2 regions of the Shewanella sp. SR1 genome follow, and region 1 is predicted to be linked to the other one. Evidence: predicted binding sites of a transcription regulator. Region 1 holds the regulator's gene; the other holds the start of a gene.
The links. The regulator LexA, encoded in region 1, represses DNA repair genes until DNA is damaged. The targets are predictions, from matches to a motif close to TACTGTATNNNNATACAGTA.
Positions count from the first base shown of each region.

Region 2: recA (recombinase RecA) is a predicted target of LexA. The motif match lies at 1,115-1,134, and genes of this name have one in related genera.

Region 1 is NZ_JAJAEF010000014.1:14,091-17,307, forward strand. Features, by position in the region: gene plsB (glycerol-3-phosphate 1-O-acyltransferase PlsB) at 1-1,350, opposite strand, end outside; gene lexA (transcriptional repressor LexA) at 1,511-2,131, shown strand; gene KV201_RS13870 (cell division inhibitor SulA) at 2,128-2,640, shown strand; gene coxB (cytochrome c oxidase subunit II) at 3,043-3,217, shown strand, end outside.
Region 2 is NZ_JAJAEF010000013.1:117,712-120,928, forward strand. Features, by position in the region: gene mutS (DNA mismatch repair protein MutS) at 1-857, opposite strand, end outside; gene recA (recombinase RecA) at 1,242-2,309, shown strand; gene KV201_RS13750 (regulatory protein RecX) at 2,384-2,797, shown strand; gene alaS (alanine--tRNA ligase) at 3,168-3,217, shown strand, end outside.

The sequences.
Region 1 (3,217 bases):
TTCTTTTTTCTTTTTCTTACCACTTAACTCTTTATGGTACGTCGCCACTTCCATCACATGGTCATAGCCTAAATACACAGGCACCAATGTTACCGGACGCTCGATACCGCGCAGCACGCTGTTCATCGTCATGGCGATCATGCCCGTTTTTGGCGCCAATAGACGACCGGTACGTGAGCGGCCGCCTTCAGAGAAATATTCCACCGAATAACCTTTAGCAAACAGTTGGTCTAAATATTCACGGAATACTGCGGTGTACAGCTTATTGCCATTAAAACTACGGCGGATAAAGAAGGCACCACCGCGACGGAACATAGGTCCCGCGGGCCAGAAGTTGAGGTTAATACCAGCAGCAATGTGCGGCGGAACCATGCCTTGATAATACAAAATATACGATAACAGCAGGTAATCCATGTGGCTCCGATGGCAAGGCACATAGACAATCTCGTGGCCATCATGGTGCAACTGGCGAACTTGCTCGGCACCTTTGATGTTGATCCCGCTGTAAAGCTTGTTCCACAACCAAGTTAAGAAACGCTCAGCAATACGCACTAAGCTATCTGAGTAATCTGCAGCGATTTCATCGAGATACTCAATAGCCGTCTCGCGCGCTTGGGTCTCAGAAATCTTTTTGTTGGCCGCTTCTTCTTGAATCGCTTTACGCAGCGACTCGGATTTGAGCAACGAATGAAATAGTGCTTGGCGATTTGGCAACACAGGCCCTGTCATCACCTTACGTTGACGACGGAAATGCACCCGCGCGACCCGCGCTAACTTATGAGCGATCCCCATGTCAGTGCCGTGTTCGTCGGCCATGTATCGCAGAGATACCGCATTTGAAAACTGCACGAAGTTATGTCGACCTAAGAATAGAATCATCAAGCATTTGCGCAGCCAAGTCGGGTTTTCCCGCTCAAACACGGCCGCCTTCATAGTGTCGTCTTCTTTCCCTGGCGTGCGGCCCCAATACAGGCTCACGGGCACCAATTGAATGTCTAATTCAGGGCGCTCCTTATGCACGGCCAACAAACGCATAAAGCATTCGAGGAAAGGCTCGTTACCCGCACGCTCACCAAACAGCGGCTTACGCCCTTGAAGACAGACAACCCGAGGCGCAATCACACCATTCGCCACTAAAGGCTCATAGGGGCTCGGCAGTCCTAACTTAGCCGTAATTTCGCTCAGGGCAGCGATGTCACTCAGCGATTCCGTTTTCATCACATAAGCAAGGGGTCTGGAGGCATCCAGATTCAGATCGGCAAAGGGATCCTGAGGCACAACAATAGTGTGCACTAAGTGTTTTTGGATCCAGCGTAATGATTTCAACCAAAGAGAGTCGTGTTTAGGCATTATTCTTATGCAATTAAGTACGTTTACTAGCCCGGTAGAATACCAGACTATGGGTAATATTCGCTAATTCTCTCCAACATAGCTAAAAAGTGGTTAATACTTGCGCTGCAAATAATACTGTATATACTAACAGTAACTGTATAGAAAAACAGGAAACACCATGAGACCTTTGACGCCACGCCAAGCTGAAATTTTAGAGCTAATTAAACGAAATATTGCCGATACTGGCATGCCACCCACTCGGGCAGAAATTGCGACCCGTTTAGGTTTTAAGAGCGCCAATGCGGCTGAAGAGCATCTTAAAGCGTTGGCGAAAAAGGGCTGCATTGAGATCATGCCAGGCACATCGCGGGGCATTCGTCTGACTGCGGAAGTCGAAGAAGTAACTGAAACAGGTTTACCGCTTATCGGTCAAGTAGCCGCTGGCGAACCTATTCTCGCCCAAGAACATGTTGAACAGTACTACCAAGTCGACCCAAGCATGTTCCATCCCGCCGCCGATTTTTTACTGCGGGTTAAAGGCGACAGCATGAAGAATATCGGCATTCTCGAAGGAGATTTGCTGGCAGTTCATAAAATACAACAAGCTAGAAATGGTCAAGTGGTTGTCGCTAGAGTCGACGACGATGTCACTGTTAAACGTTTCGAAAAAAAAGGTAATGTGGTCTATCTACACGCCGAAAATGAAGACTATTCCCCGATTAAAGTGGATTTAGGCTATCAAAGTTTAACAATTGAAGGACTCGCCGTCGGTGTGATCCGTAATGGAGATTGGCTATGAACAAACTACTTGGCAATGCACCCCGCCATCCGGGCTTGTGGCTCGATGAAGTCCGTGATGCCGACTATGACTGGCACCATGCACCTATCGCCTGCATGCCAACTAAGACTCAAGGTCGCCAAGAATTAATCCATCTGAGCGCGCAACTCGCCCAGTTAAGCCAACAGGGCCGTTGGTTAGTGCTCATCAACCCGCCGAGTATTGGTTACAAACAAATGCTCGCCAACGCTGGGGTGCGTATGGACAGAGTCTTACTGGTGCACGCGAAAGATGAAGTGGAAACCCTGTGGGCGATGGAAAAAGCCTTAACAAGTGGTACGTCCAGTGCGGTTATTACTTGGACCCAATCATTAGATGCACGCGATAATCGTCGCCTGCAAATTGTCGCTAAAAGTGCCCGCGCCATGGGCATAGTGCTAGAAGACGTAAACAGTCACTTACATGGCGACGTACGCATTGAGCAAGGTAGCCTCTTCGGCCAACAATCTTTTTTTAGCGCTGTACATTAAATATTCATTTAATTTTTTACCTTGAAAGCCGCCTCGCCTATGAATGTGAGGCTTTTTTTTGGCAATTTTTCAGACAATTAGATAAATAAGTGATCTTGATCAATATTTAAACAGCAAGTATGGTTGGTTTAGTCGGCGATGATATATCGCCGCCCGTGGCAAATAAATCGAGCCGTAATCGAGTTCAAAATGCCACTAAAAATAGAGAACAGATTTATTTCAGTCGTATGTGCCAGCGTGGCTAATACCAGCAGTAATAATACTTAATTAAAAGTAACAGCCGCCAACGCACGTTGAAGTCAAAAAAGCTTTTTTGGGAACTGAAGAGTTTGCATAGAGTTGAGACTTACTGTGTTGCTCTTCTTTGTAGTTGCTATTCGCAATTGGCAGAGGAGAAGTCTTGTGAAGCAATTGTTGTATTGTTTACTCGTGGTGTTATTCGCACCACCGTTGGCCGCCGCGGACATGCGGTTCAACATGACCCCTGGCGTAACCGAGATCAGTGGCAAGGTTTATCACTTGCACATGACCATCTTGTATATCTGCTGCGCCATTGGCCTTGTGGTCTTTGGCGTGA
Region 2 (3,217 bases), on a different contig from region 1:
GCAAGGTTTTGAGTGAGTTCTAGATTTCGGCGCGTTGCCGCATCGAGCACTATGCTATCGGTTTGATTAAAGCGGGTAATGGCATTGATATGGGGTAGGGCTGTGCGCTGTGTGTCTTTGACATATTGCATCAAGCAACCCGCAGCCTGCAGTGATAAACGTGCATCTGCGATACCAAAACCATGCAAGTCTTTCGTGCCAAACTGAGCCAGCAGTAACTTGATGCTAGTGTCGTAATCAAATTCCCATTCAGGGCGACGACGTTTACCTTTAAAACCGTTTAGTAGACCTAGTTCGCCAAAGTCTTCACTGTAGAGAATTTCAACGGGATTAGTGCGTTGCAATTCAGCTTCTAATGACTCTCGCGTGTCGAGCTCGGCAATCACAAAACGTCCTGATGAAACATCCAGAGTGGCATAACCAAAACCGATTTTACCTTGATAAACCGCTGCCAATAGATTGTCTTGGCGTTCCTGCAGCAGGGCTTCGTCGGTTAAGGTGCCAGGCGTGACGATACGCACCACTTTACGCTCAACAGGACCTTTAGAGGTTGCTGGGTCGCCAATTTGTTCACATATCGCAACCGATTGACCAATTTGAACTAATTTCGCAAGATAGCCTTCCACAGCATGGTAAGGCAGTCCCGCCATGGGGATAGGATCGCCACCACTTTTACCGCGCGCCGTGAGTGAAATGCCTAACAGCTCAGAAGCACGTTTAGCATCGTCATAAAACAACTCGTAGAAGTCACCCATGCGATAAAACAGTAACATGTCGTGATGTTCTGCTTTCATGGTCAAGTACTGACGCATCATAGGAGTATGTTTTTCTAAATCATCGGTATCAATTACATTCATTAAATCGTTATCGTCCGTTGTGACTGCCGTGGTTATGTGGGATTAAGCGCTATGGAAGCAGAAGACTGCTGTACAATTTTCAGCTAAAAAGACCACGCAAAATTTGCTGCGCCAATCTTAGCAATAATTTACCGAAAATTGAGCCCTTGATGACGGATATTCGTCAAAGGGATGCAATATCGGATTTGATATTCGCTAAAACCTTAGCCATATTAAAAAATCCCATTAGTTAAAAATAATTCAGCCATAGGTCTTGATACTGTATGATTGTACAGTATACTAGTCCGCAGAATTAAGACAAAAAGCGCGGCTTTTTGAATTACCCGTTTGTAAATTGAATATTACTTTTGACAGCTTAAGGCTTGTCTTGATGAGGGAACTGGAATGAAGGTCGATCCAAATAAAGAGAAAGCACTTGCTGCGGTATTGATCCAAATTGAGAAACAATTTGGTAAAGGCTCCATCATGAAGCTGGGTGAAGATCGCTCTATGGATGTTGAGACCATTTCTACCGGTTCTCTATCTCTGGACGTTGCTTTAGGCGCTGGCGGTTTGCCAATGGGTCGTATCGTTGAGATCTATGGTCCTGAATCATCAGGTAAAACGACACTGACTTTAGAAGTGATTGCCGCAGCGCAACGTGAAGGTAAAACCTGTGCCTTTATCGATGCTGAGCATGCACTAGACCCTATCTATGCTAAAAAATTAGGTGTAGATATTGATAACCTGCTGTGTTCACAACCGGATACCGGCGAGCAAGCGCTTGAGATTTGTGATGCATTAACTCGCTCTGGCGCTGTTGACGTTATCGTTGTCGACTCAGTGGCGGCATTAACGCCTAAAGCTGAAATCGAAGGTGAAATTGGTGATTCTCACATGGGCCTAGCGGCACGTATGATGAGCCAAGCCATGCGTAAACTTGCGGGTAACTTAAAGCAATCTAACACCTTACTTATCTTCATCAACCAAATTCGGATGAAGATTGGTGTGATGTTTGGTAACCCAGAAACGACAACCGGTGGTAACGCGCTGAAGTTCTATGCTTCTGTTCGTTTAGACATTCGTCGTACTGGTGCCATTAAAGACGGCGATGAAGTTGTCGGTAACGAAACACGCGTTAAAGTGGTGAAAAACAAGGTTGCAGCACCGTTCAAGCAAGCCGAATTTCAAATCCTTTATGGCCAAGGTATCAACCGTACTGGTGAGTTAGTTGACTTAGGCGTAGCCCATAAGTTGATTGAAAAAGCGGGTGCTTGGTACAGTTATAAAGGCGATAAAATCGGTCAGGGCCGTGCTAATGCGGGTAAATATTTGACTGAAAACCCAGCCATTGCTACTGAAATTGACAAGACATTACGTGAGTTACTTTTGAGCAATCCTAGTGCACTGGCTGCTAAAGATGATGCTAGCACGGAAGATAATGTTGATTTAGAAACAGGCGAAGTATTCTGAGTCAGTCAGCCCGTCAAATTGCGGTCGCGCTGTTAGCGCGCCGCGATTATTCCCGCTTACAAATCCGCGATAAATTGCTCGAAAAAGGCTTCGAACTTAACGATATCGAACCTGTGCTCGATGCATGTGAATCCTCCGGTTTTATCAATGATAATCGCTATGCTGAACTGTTGGTCCGTAGCCACATTAGTCGAGGTCACGGTGCCATCCGCATTCGCCAAGCGATAGCGCAAAAAGGCCTGTCTAAAGATTGCATTGAAGCGGCGATAACCAATAGTGATTGTGACTGGTTTGAGCTAGCAAAAGATAAAGCCACTAAAAAATATGGAATTCCCCGCGTAACAGAAGTGAAGGGCTCTAAAGCCCGGGATCTCATCGCGAAGGAAAAGGCCAAACGAGTGCGGTTTTTAATGGGCCAAGGCTTTAGCTACGATCAAATCACTTATGCGTTAGATTCCGATCCCAATGATCTCGACGACGATTATTAATCGCCTCAACTCATCGATTGCGATGTAATCTTAAGACTGTAAAAGCTCCTTTTAACAAGTCCTCAGAAAATCTCCTCTAAAATGTCATCAAATGGGCTTTGTTGCTTTCGTACCCGACACTTTACCCACTTGCTCAAATACTGTACTTTTTGCACCCAACCCGCAGAGTCTGTCATCGTCCTTTATTATTGCTGTTTGGCCTCTAGCCACTCTTATGTGGGCGATTCACGCTAAAATATTAAATTCCTGATGTGCATATCACCAATCAAGGCTGGTCGTCCTTCCTCAGTCTGCTTATAATGCTGGGCAAATAGAAATACGGCTAGCCTAAGGCGTAGCTGGTAATGCTTACCCAATTCAGGATGATTTCATGTATCAAACTACAGCAGAGCTTAGAAGCGCTTTCCTCGAATTTTTCCG